DNA from 3 places in the Pantoea anthophila genome. Region 1 is predicted to be linked to each of the others. Evidence: predicted binding sites of a transcription regulator. Region 1 holds the regulator's gene; each other region holds the start of a gene.
The links. Region 1 encodes CRP, which controls carbon source genes, mostly activating them, when cyclic AMP is high. Its sites were predicted from a motif close to ATGTGANNNNNNTCACAT; they were not measured.
Positions count from the first base shown of each region.

Region 2: yrbN (protein YrbN) is a predicted target of CRP. The motif match lies at 1,637-1,654, and genes of this name have one in related genera.
Region 3: pth (aminoacyl-tRNA hydrolase) is a predicted target of CRP. The motif match lies at 2,141-2,158, and genes of this name have one in related genera.

Region 1 covers NZ_CP110473.1:425,166-429,268, reverse strand. Annotated here, with positions in the region: gene OJ965_RS04515 (OsmC family protein) at 413-817, opposite strand; gene crp (cAMP-activated global transcriptional regulator CRP) at 1,121-1,753, shown strand; gene OJ965_RS04505 (YccS/YhfK family putative transporter) at 1,811-3,898, shown strand; gene argD (bifunctional acetylornithine/succinyldiaminopimelate transaminase) at 3,888-4,103, opposite strand, start outside.
Region 2 covers NZ_CP110473.1:3,472,218-3,476,320, forward strand. Annotated here, with positions in the region: gene OJ965_RS18720 (DEAD/DEAH family ATP-dependent RNA helicase) at 1-1,557, opposite strand, end outside; gene yrbN (protein YrbN) at 1,574-1,630, opposite strand; gene nlpI (lipoprotein NlpI) at 1,736-2,620, opposite strand; gene pnp (polyribonucleotide nucleotidyltransferase) at 2,750-4,103, opposite strand, start outside.
Region 3 covers NZ_CP110473.1:2,272,372-2,276,474, forward strand. Annotated here, with positions in the region: gene prs (ribose-phosphate diphosphokinase) at 1-424, shown strand, start outside; gene OJ965_RS13115 (GGDEF domain-containing protein) at 638-1,789, shown strand; gene ychH (stress-induced protein YchH) at 1,786-2,061, opposite strand; gene pth (aminoacyl-tRNA hydrolase) at 2,317-2,904, shown strand; gene ychF (redox-regulated ATPase YchF) at 3,013-4,103, shown strand, end outside.

The DNA of each region.
Region 1 (4,103 bases):
TCATGTCCGGTAGCCGCATCCGGTTTCAGTAAGGCCGCTACAAACAAAACCTGCATACAAAGAATCTGACAGCAACACGAAAGCTCATCATGCAGGGAACCGGGTCAGAAGAGGAAAGCGTCCCGCCGCCCGGATAAAACGCCGGGAGCGTTTTTGAACAACGCAACGTGTTGGCCCGGCTACGGGCGCACCTCAGGGATGAGGTGCGTAATCGCGCGGGCCGAGCGGCCATGGATTGGCTCAAGCGACTTTCCGATCTGACCCGGTTTCCTGCGCAGGCACGGCCTGACAGCGAACCACCACAAATCGATCCGACCCGGTTTTCTGCGCAGGCACAGTCTCAAAGTGAATTCCCCCATCCAGGCACGGCCTCACACCGGACAGCCAGCAACTTTAAAAAAACCTGCGGCTATTACAGCTCAACCACCTCATAGCTGTGCGTCATCGTCACCCCTTTCCCCAGCATGATGACCACCGAACAATATTTTTCAGCAGAAAGATCCACCGCGCGTGAGACCGCTTTATCCTGGAGTGCTTTGCCACTCACGATAAAATGCAGGTTGATGTGCGTAAAGATTCGCGGCGCCTCTTCACGACGTTCTGAGGTCAGTTTTACTTCACAATCAGCCACATCGTTGCGGCCTTTTTGCAGAATTGATACCACGTCGATCGCGCTGCATCCGCCCGCCGCCATCAGCACCATCTCCATTGGGCTGGGCGCTTTATCCCCTGAATTGCCATCCATAAGGATCTGATGGCCGGAGGATGACTCACCAAGGAATGTCATCCCTTCTACCCATTTCACTCTTGCCTGCATGATTTTTGCTCCGGAATACGCTGTTTTGTCGCCAGAGTACGCTTTCGCCTGATAAACAGCAATCCAGAGAAATCCGCCCTTAGCTGAAGCGAGACAACAGAAGACAGTCGGCAAAAGCTGTGCTACAAACAGAGCTGAAAATATTTTTCGTCACCCGATGGCGAAGCCGGGAAGAATGATGCGCACTGCGCCTGATGCGGCCCGAATAATTTCCTGAAAAGGAAACGCTTGAAGCTTTCACCGCCTGACAGGGAAAACTGCCCCCTGTATTTTGGGCACGATTACAACAGAGGATAATAGCGAATGGTTCTCGGCAAACCGCAAACAGACCCTACACTCGAATGGTTCCTGTCCCATTGCCATATTCACAAGTATCCATCCAAAAGTACGCTGATTCACCAAGGTGAAAAAGCTGAAACGCTTTACTACATCGTGAAAGGTTCCGTCGCGGTTCTGATTAAAGATGAAGAAGGCAAAGAGATGATTCTTTCCTACCTCAATCAGGGGGATTTCATCGGCGAGCTTGGCCTGTTTGAAGAAGGTCAGGAGCGCAGCGCCTGGGTACGTGCAAAAAGCGCGTGCGAAGTGGCGGAGATCTCCTACAAGAAATTCCGCCAGCTGATTCAGGTGAACCCTGACATCCTGATGCGACTCTCGTCGCAGATGGCGCGTCGCCTGCAGGTGACGTCAGAAAAAGTGGGTAACCTCGCTTTCCTCGACGTGACCGGACGCATTGCACAGACGCTGCTTAACCTGGCGAAACAGCCAGATGCCATGACGCATCCCGACGGCATGCAAATTAAAATTACCCGTCAGGAAATTGGCCAGATTGTAGGTTGTTCACGCGAAACCGTGGGCCGTATTCTGAAGATGCTGGAAGATCAGAACCTGATCTCTGCACACGGCAAAACCATCGTCGTTTACGGCACCCGCTAATTCCTGTCATCCACGGCGTGATGTTCGCATCACGCCGTTATTGTTTGTGCTGAGCCGATGTGGCGTCGAATTATTTATCACCCTGAAGTGAACTATGCCCTGCGGCAAACGCTGGTGCTCTGCCTGCCGGTCGCGCTGGGCTGGCTGGCTGGCGACCTGCAAAAAGGTCTGCTGTTCTCGTTAGTCCCCGCCTGCTGCAACATTGCCGGTCTCGATACCCCGCATAAACGCTTCTTCAAACGTCTGATTGTGGGCGGCAGCCTGTTTGCGCTTGGCAGCTTCCTGATCCAGTGGCTTACCCTGCATGCGGTTCCGCTGCCGCTGATCCTGTTTGCGATGCCCCTGTTGCTGGGCGTCACCGGGGAGATCAGCCCGCTGCATGGCCGCCTGCTCTCCGGCACCCTCATCGCCGCTATTTTTACCCTGAGCCTGACGGGCCGCATGCCCATCTATGTGCCGCCGCTGCTCTATATCGGCGGCACCCTCTGGTATGGCGTGTTTAACTGGTTCTGGTTCTGGCTGTGGAAAGAGCAGCCGATGCGCGAAAGCCTGAGCCTGATCTACCGCGAGCTGGCGAACTACTGCGATGCCAAATATACCCTGCTGACGCAGCTGACCGATCCGGAGAAGGCCCTGCCGCCGCTGCTGGCTCGCCAGCAGAAAGTGGTCGATTTGATCAACACCTGTTATCAGCAGATGCATATGCTGTCGGCGAGCCGCGACAATAGCCATAAACGGCTGACGCGCGCCTTTCAGGTGGCGCTGGATCTGCAGGAGCACATCTCGGTCAGCCTGCACCGGCCGGAAGAGGTGCAGAAACTGGTTGAGCAGAGCCATGCTGAAGCGGTGATCCGCTGGAACGCCAAAACCATCTCAGCCCGGCTGCGGGTGCTGGCCGATACCATTCTCTACCACCAGTTAGCCGATCGTTTTGCGATGGATAAACAGCTTGGCGCGCTGGAGAAGATCGCCCGTCAGCATCCCGACAATCCGGTGGGCCACTTCTGCCTTTATCACTTCAACCGCATTGCGCGGGTGCTGCGCACCCAGAAGCCGCTTTACCAGCGCGATCTGATGGCTGACCGCCAGCGCCGTCTGCCGCTGCTCCCGGCACTGCGCAGCTACCTCTCATTTCGCTCCTCAGCGCTGCGCACTGCCGGTCGCTTTGCGGTCATGCTGATGCTGGGCAGCGCGCTGGCGCTCTTCTTCAACATCCCTAAGCCCTACTGGATTCTGATGACGATCATGTTCGTCAGCCAGAACGGCTACAGCGCCACCCGCGTCCGTATCCAGCACCGTGCGCTCGGCACCTTTGCCGGCCTGGTGGTCGCGGCGGCCACACTGCGTCTGGCGGTGCCGGAACCTGTCGTCCTGCTGGTGATGCTGGCGATTACCTTCATCAGCTATCGCTTTACCCGTCAGTTTTATGGCTGGTCGATGATTGGCTTTACGGTCACTGCGGTTTACTCGCTGCAGCTCCTCTCACTGAATGGCGCGCAGTTTCTGCTGCCGCGACTGATGGATACGCTGATGGGCTGCCTGATCGCCTTTGGCGGCATGATCTGGCTCTGGCCGCAGTGGCAGAGTGGCTTACTGCGGCAAAATGCCCATGACGCGCTGGAAACCTATCAGGATGCGCTGCGCCTCCTGCTGGGAGAGGAACAGGCACCCGGCAAGCTGGCTTATCAGCGCGTGCAGGTGAATCAGGCGCACAATGCGCTGTTTAACTCGCTGAATCAGGCGATGCAGGAGCCGGGTTTCAACGCCCAGTATCTGAAAGATATGCGGCTCTGGGTCACGCACAGCCAGTTTATCGTCGAGCACATCAATGCGATGACCATTCTGGCGCGTGAGCACACCATGCTGACCCCCTCGCTGGCGGAACGTTACCTGCAATCCTGTGAGATCGCGCTGCAACGCTGTCAGCAGCGGCTGGAATATGAGGGTGCCAGTTCGCAGGTTAATCTGCTGGATGAGCTAGGGAATATCAGTGAAGGACCGGTAACGGTGGTAGAGCAGCATGTGCGACGCATTCTCGATCATCTCAGCGTCATGCACACCATCTCCTCGCTGGCGTGGAGCCAGCGACCACAACATGGCCGCTGGCTGATCAGACACTTACGGAAAAAATCCGCTAGCCGTTGAGCACTTTGCCGACAGCCGTGGCAAAGCGGCTCATGCCCTCTTCGATGTCAGCAGGCTCGATGATCAGCGACGGGGCAAAACGCATCACGTCGGTGCCGGCGACCAGCACCATCACGCCTTCAGCGGCCGCGGCATTGAGGATATCGCGCGACCGTCCGGCATGCTGCGGTTTCAGCGCCGCGCCAATCAGCAGCCCCTTGCCGCG
Region 2 (4,103 bases), 860 kb from region 1:
ACCGATGTAACGGCTGCTGATGTCGCCTTCGTTAGCGATCGCGCCAACGATGTGACGAACTTCAACACCATCATCGCGACCCACTTCGATGCGGTAGAGCTGCATCTCGCCAACGTCACGACGTTCGCGACGTGGACGGTCGCCATCGCGGCTGTCACGTGGACCACGCGCTTCGCGGCTGTCACGACGGCCATCACGATCGTCACGATCGCGGTATTCACGACGTGGCGGACGTGGCGCTTCCGGTGGCAGAATCAGAGGACGTTCGCCCTGTGCCATCTTCAGCAGTGCCGCGGCCAGCGTTTCCAGATCCAGTTCGTCTTCTGGCTGCATCTTAGTCAGCAGAGCACGGTACTGATCCAGATCGCTGCTTTCCAGCTGCTGCTGAACTTTCGCGGCAAACTTCGCCAGACGACGCTGACCCAGCAGTTCTGCGTTTGGCAGTTCAACTTCCGGAATAGTCAGCTTCATTGTACGTTCGATGTTGCGCAGCAGACGACGCTCGCGGTTCTCGACGAACAGCAGCGCGCGGCCAGCACGACCGGCACGACCGGTACGGCCGATACGGTGAACGTAAGATTCTGCATCCATCGGGATGTCGTAGTTAACAACCAGGCTGATACGCTCAACGTCCAGGCCACGGGCCGCAACGTCAGTCGCAATCAGGATGTCGAGACGACCATCTTTCAGGCGCTCCAGCGTCTGCTCACGCAGTGCCTGGTTCATGTCACCGTTCAGCGCGGCGCTGTTGTAGCCACTGCGCTCCAGCGCTTCTGCAACTTCCAGGGTCGCGTTTTTGGTACGTACGAAGATAATCGCCGCATCAAAATCTTCCGCTTCCAGGAAGCGAACCAGTGCGTCAGTTTTACGACCGTAAGCGGTCCAGTAGCTCTGGCTGATGTCAGGACGCGTGGTCAGGCTTGACTGAATACGCACTTCCTGTGGATCTTTCATGAAGCGTTTCGTGATGCGACGAATCGCTTCTGGCATGGTGGCAGAGAACAGAGCGGTCTGATGACCTTCCGGGATCTGCGCCATGATGGTTTCAACGTCTTCGATGAAGCCCATACGCAGCATTTCGTCCGCTTCGTCCAGCACCAGGCCGCGCAGGTTAGAAAGGTCTAACGTGCCGCGTTTCAGGTGGTCCAGCAGACGGCCAGGCGTACCCACAACAACCTGTGGTCCCTGACGCAGTGCACGCAGCTGCACGTCATAACGCTGGCCGCCGTACAGGGCAACCACGTTCAGGCCACGCATGTGTTTAGAGAATTCGGTGACAGCTTCAGCAACCTGAACCGCCAGCTCGCGGGTCGGTGCCAGCACCAGGATCTGAGGTGCTTTTACAGAAGGGTCAATGTTGTTTAACAGCGGCAGAGAGAACGCCGCAGTTTTACCACTCCCGGTCTGCGCCATACCTAACACGTCACGGCCCGCCAGCAGGTGAGGAATACACTCAGCCTGGATTGGGGAAGGCTTTACGTAGCCCATGCCATTCAGTGATTCAAGGATGTCGGCGTTCAGGCCAAGGTCAGCAAAAGTGGTTTGAATATCAGTCATGTAGTACACGTGCCTCTTAGATTGCGGCGGCCAGTCTACATAACTCGTCGTGAAAACTTTCAGTCATTTTCATCAAAAAGTGTGAACCGGCTCAAATTAGAAGTTTTGACGAACAGAAAAGCCCTCATCCCTGAAGATGATGACTTTACAGGTGTTACGGGCAAATTTAGTTCGTCAGCTATTGCTGGTCAGATTCTGATAAATCGTCTTGTGCCTGGCCGAGTTGCGCCAGTTCCAACAATGCGTATCGGTGTTCAACAAAGTTATTGACGTTGTTGGCCACCGCCAGTTTGAACAACGCTTTCGCGTCGTCCTTCTCCCCCAGACTTAGGTAGTACTTACCTAAATAGAAGTTGGTTTCACTGAGATGTTCAGCGAGCGAGGTGTTATCCGTTGCGTCCGCCTTGAGACTTTCCATCAACGTTTTCTCGTTGATATCTCCAAGGTAGAACTCGACAATATTCCATCCCCATTGGTCTCTGACCGCTTTGTCATGACGCTGTTGAAGCGCGACTTTTGCCTTATCGGCATCCATCTCGCGTTCAGCCAGATAGAGCCACAGACTGCGGAAAGGATCGTTAGGATCGTCTTGATAAAACGCCAGCAGATCATCTTGCGCTAACTTGTATCGACCGCCGTAATAGAGGGCGATACCACGGTTTAAATGCGCATAGTTGTAAGTTGGATCAAGCTCAAGTACAGAATCGAACGCTTCATAGGCGGCATCAAAGTTGCCCGCCTGCGTTAAATATATGCCTAAGTAGTTAAACACTTCAGGCATATCTGGTCTTATAGACAGCGCTTGCGAAAAATCGTTCCGCGCTAATGCCCGCAGACCTAAACTATCATACAACACTCCGCGCTCATATAACAGCTGTGCGCGTTCATCATCGGTGAGAGCGCGACTGGCAAGTATTTGTTCCATGCGCGCCAGTATCACTTCCTGCTGCAGTGTGGGCTGTAACGGCACTGCAAGAACTTCGTTCTTACGCCAATTGGAGTTGCTGCATCCTGCCAGCGTTAAAGCTGTCGCAACAAAACACCAGCGCAGAAAAGGCTTCATTTCCCACTCCCGAATACAAACATTGGGATAACCATCCTGTCATCCGCCTGCTGTGCACAAGGATTCCCGCCCTCGCGATGACACAAACGCCCCTCTCTGCCAGGCAAAGAGGGGCAAATCAGCAACGACTTATTCAGCGGCAGGTGTGGTCACCGCTGCAGCTTCTTCAGCCTGCGGCTTAGATTCTGTCGCTTCTTTGATGCTCAGACGTACGCGGCCCTGGCGATCGACTTCCATCACCTTCACCGGCACTTCCTGACCCATCTGCAGATAGTCAGTCACTTTCTCAACGCGCTTATCGGCGATTTGCGAAATGTGAACCAGACCTTCTTTACCACCGCCGATGGCGACGAAGGCACCGAAGTCAACGATACGGGTCACTTTACCACTGTAAATGCGGCCCACTTCGATCTCTGCGGTAATCTCTTCGATACGACGGATCGCTTCTTTCGCTTTCAGACCATCGGTCGCAGCGATTTTCACAGTGCCGTCATCTTCGATTTCGATCGTTGTGCCGGTCTCTTCGGTCAGTGCACGGATCACTGAGCCGCCTTTACCAATCACATCTTTGATCTTGTCAGAGCTGATCTTGATGGTGTAAATGCGCGGTGCGAATTCAGAAATCTCAGTACGTGGCGTGCTGATAGCCTGTTCCATAACGCCCAGGATGTGCAGACGCGCACCCTTAGCCTGGTTCAGCGCTTCCTGCATGATTTCACGCGTGATGCCTTCGATTTTGATGTCCATCTGCAGCGCGGTGATACCTTCACGGCTACCGGCTACTTTGAAGTCCATGTCGCCCAGGTGATCTTCGTCGCCCAGGATGTCAGACAGAACCACAAACTTCTCATCTTCTTTCACCAGACCCATTGCAATACCTGCAACAGCGGCTTTGATTGGCACACCCGCGTCCATCAGCGCCAGTGAGGCACCGCAGACAGAGGCCATTGAAGAGGAGCCGTTAGATTCGGTGATTTCAGACACCACACGCACGGTGTAAGGGAAATCTTCCGCCTTTGGCATAACCGCTAACACACCGCGTTTCGCCAGACGACCGTGACCAATTTCACGACGCTTCGGCGAACCGACCATGCCGGTTTCACCGACAGAGTACGGAGGGAAGTTGTAGTGGAATAGGAAGCTGTCAGTGCGCTCGCCCATCAGCTCATCCAGGTTCTGCGCATCGCGGGTGGTACCCAGCGTTGCTGTTACCAGCGCCTGCGTCTCACCACGGGTGAACAGGGATGAACCGTGAGTACGTGGCAGCACGCCAGTACGCACGTCCAGACCACGGATCATATCCTTTTCGCGGCCATCGATACGCGGCTCGCCGTTCAGGATACGGGTACGAACAACGTTCTTTTCCAGGCTATGGACGATGTCGCTGATTTCAGCGCTATCCAGCGTCTCATCTTCAGCCAGCAGCGCTGCAATGGTTTCGTCTTTGATGACGCCAACCTGCGTGTAACGCTCCTGCTTGTCG
Region 3 (4,103 bases), 1.8 Mb from region 1:
ACGTGCCCGTGCTATCGCTAAACTGCTGAACGACACCGATATGGCTATCATCGATAAACGTCGCCCGCGCGCGAACGTCTCTCAGGTGATGCACATTATTGGTGACGTTGCTGGCCGCGACTGCGTGCTGGTCGACGACATGATCGACACCGGCGGCACGCTGTGCAAAGCGGCTGAAGCGCTGAAAGAGCGTGGTGCCAAACGCGTGTTTGCTTATGCAACCCACCCAATCTTCTCCGGCAACGCGGTTGAAAACCTGCGTAAATCGGTGCTCGATCAGGTGATTGTCTGTGACACCATCCCTCTCTCTGAAGAGATCAGGGCGCTGCCGAACGTGCGCACACTGACCCTCTCAGGCATGCTGGCTGAAGCCATTCGCCGCATCAGTAACGAAGAGTCCATCTCGGCGATGTTCGAGCATTAATCTTCGCGGAAACCGGGCCCTGTGCCCGGTTTTTTTATGCCTGTTCCTGCCCGCTTAACTCTCTTCTTTTTCTGAGATTGGCGCGATAAATTTTCCCGTTCGCCCCGGTTTGCAACGCCACGCACTCTTTTCATCAATGGCCTCGTTTCCCGCTTCTGCCCGCTGCCGTTAAATGGTAATTTGCTGCCCATTTCTCATCAGAACCCGGCCATCATGACTCTCGATATCTATACCCTGTTTATTTGCGAGCTCTATGTGCTGGGCTTTTTAAGCCTGATCATGATTTTTGCCTGGGTCGGATCGCAGTACGATCGCGTGCTGGGCTTTACCCTGCTGTCGCTGGTCCTGACGCTGGTGGCGGTCTTTTTAAGCAGCCTGCGCAGCAGCGGCTTCCATTTTCTGCCGGTGGCCGTCGGGAACGTGCTGGTGATGCTGGCCTATGGCGGGTTGCTGAATGCCTTTCGCCGCTTCTGTGGCAAACCCATCGGCAGCCACTGGCTGCTGGGTGCCCTGCTCTGGGCGCTGCTCTGCTGTTTCCCTGCATTTTACGACAGCCTGCCGAAACGGGTGGTGGTGCTCTGTCTTGCCTGCGTCGCCTATACCGCCGCCCTGATCCAGCTGGTCTGGCTGGCTCGTGACACGCTGAAAGCCACCTTCTGGCCGGCCCAGCTGCTGCTCTGGATCCATCTGCTGTTTCATCTGGCCCGGCTGTTTCTGGACAATGCCGTTGCCAGTGGTCTGCCTGGCGCGATTGGCGGGTCGGCTTTCTCGGTTTACGTTATCCTGGAGTCGATTCTGTTTGTTATTGGCCTCACCTTCACCATTCTGGCGATGGTGAATGAACGGATGCAGCAGACCCTGAAACATGCTTCCCTGCACGACCCGCTGACCCGCGTCTGGAACCGCCGCGCCCTGTTCAGCGAAGCAGAGAACATTGCGGCACGATGCCATCGCCAGAACCGGCCCTTCAGCGCCATCCTGTTTGACCTGGACCATTTCAAAAGCATCAACGATCGCTACGGGCATCAGCAGGGCGACCAGATTCTGATCCACTTTTGCGAGGTGGTGAGCGCACTGATTCCTGCGGGGGGACGTTTTGCGCGACTGGGCGGAGAGGAGTTTGCGGCCATCATTCCGGCGACGGCACAGGAGACAGAAGCGTGGTGTGAGACAATCCGGCTGGCGGTCTGTGCATCACAACATAATGCGATTGCCTATTCGGTCAGCATTGGCTTTGCTACGGCCACACATCATCAGCAGGGTTTTGAAGCGTTACTGGTGCAGGCGGATGCGGCGCTCTACCACGCCAAGGCCAGCGGCCGAAACCGCACCGCGCAGCATCCGCTGCCTGCTGCCATTCTTTAGTGGTGTGAGTTGTGTGACCGGCGGCAGCGCTGGTCATAGTGACGCACCCAGTAATAACGATCTTCTATCTTTTCCCGGCCACTGACCCGGGCGCCCACCAGCCAGAGCAGCGCACCAATAAAGATACTGAAGATAGCGCCCTGCGCCAGAGACTGAGGCAGATCGAGCGCGGGCAGCTGGTTCATAATAGAGAAACCGACACCCAGAACCATGGTAACTAACCCCAGTACCATTAGCGTGTTACCCGCTACACGGCAGTGATGATGTTTCATAATGCACCTCCATCCATAAGAGCCAATAACCGCACACAATGTTAAGTGTCATAAGTTTAGGTAATGGCTCAGCCCCGCGATGCGGGCTGGATCACACATCAACCATAAAGCTTCGCCTGGTCTTGATTGCAGACTGTTGATTCCGATAGAAAATGATTAATCACGCTGATGAACCATTTGACTGCTTCTGCTTTGTCATCTCGCCTGTCGCGAAGTAAACTAACGCCCTTTCGCGATAACAGCAGGATAATCATTGTGAGCAGCATTAAACTGATTGTGGGACTGGCCAACCCTGGCGCTGAATATGCCGCCACGCGCCATAATGCAGGTGCCTGGTATCTGGATTTACTGGCGGAACGCCACAATCAGTCTCTGAAAGAGGAAGGCAAATTTTATGGCTACACCGCCCGTCTGGCGATAGCCGGAGAGGATGTCCGCCTGCTGGTGCCGACCACCTTTATGAACCTTAGCGGTAAAGCGGTGGCGGCGATGGCGACCTTTTATCGCATCGCGCCTGAAGAGATTCTGGTGGCGCATGATGAACTCGATTTACCGCCCGGCGTCGCGAAATTTAAGCAGGGTGGCGGCCACGGCGGCCATAACGGTCTGAAAGACATCATCAGCAAACTGGGCAACAACAACAATTTCCACCGCCTGCGCATCGGTATCGGCCATCCCGGCGATCGCAATAAGGTGACCGGATTTGTGCTGGGTAAACCGCCCGTCAGCGAGCAGAAGCTGATTGATGAAGCCATAGATGAGGCGGCGCGCTGCACTGAGCTGTGGCTGAAAGAGGATCGCATTAAAGCCATGAACCGGCTGCACGCCTTCAAACCTGCTTAAACGCCCGAATCGTCGCGATTCCGTGTATAATGCGCGGAATTTTTCAATTCTTCTCCGACAGCTCGCCATCGGGCGCACTGTCCATCCAGTTATAAAGGGTATCAAACCATGGGATTCAAATGCGGTATCGTGGGCCTGCCGAACGTCGGTAAATCCACTCTGTTTAACGCGCTGACCAAAGCGGGTATCGAAGCGGCTAACTTCCCCTTCTGCACCATTGAGCCTAACACGGGCGTGGTGCCCATGCCTGACCTGCGTCTCGACCAGCTCTCGGAGATTGTTAAGCCGCAGCGCGTGGTGCCGACTACCATGGAATTCGTCGATATCGCGGGTCTGGTGAAAGGCGCGTCTAAGGGTGAAGGCCTGGGTAACCAGTTCCTGACCAACATCCGTGAAACCGAGGCGATCGGTCACGTGGTGCGCTGCTTTGAAAATGACAACATCATCCACGTCGCGGGTAAAGTTAACCCGGCGGAAGATATCGACGTGATTAACACCGAGCTGGCACTTTCTGACCTTGATACCTGTGAGCGTGCGATTCAGCGCGTGCAGAAGAAAGCCAAAGGCGGCGACAAAGATGCGAAAGCCGAGCTGGCTGCGCTGGAAAAATGCCTGCCGCACCTTTCTGAAGCGGGCATGCTGCGCTCTCTGAATCTGGATGCCGATGAGAAAGCGGCGATTCGCTATCTGAGCTTCCTGACCCTGAAACCGACCATGTACATTGCTAACGTTAATGAAGACGGTTTTGAGAACAACCCTTATCTGGATCAGGTTCGCGCTATCGCAGCAGCGGAAGGTTCAGTGGTGGTACCGGTGTGTGCCGCAGTGGAATCTGATATCGCCGAGCTGGAAGATGAAGAGCGTGACGAGTTCATGGCGGAGCTGGGACTGGAAGAGCCGGGCCTGAACCGCGTGATCCGCGCCGGTTACGCCCTGCTGAACCTGCAGACCTATTTCACCGCAGGCGTGAAAGAAGTGCGTGCCTGGACTATCCCGGTGGGCGCAACTGCCCCTCAGGCTGCCGGTAAAATTCACACCGACTTCGAAAAAGGCTTTATCCGCGCGCAGACCATCGCATTTGATGACTTTATCGCCTGCAAGGGTGAACAGGGTGCGAAAGAAGCTGGCAAGATGCGTTCAGAAGGTAAAGAGTACATCGTGAAAGATGGCGATGTGATGAACTTCCTGTTTAACGTCTA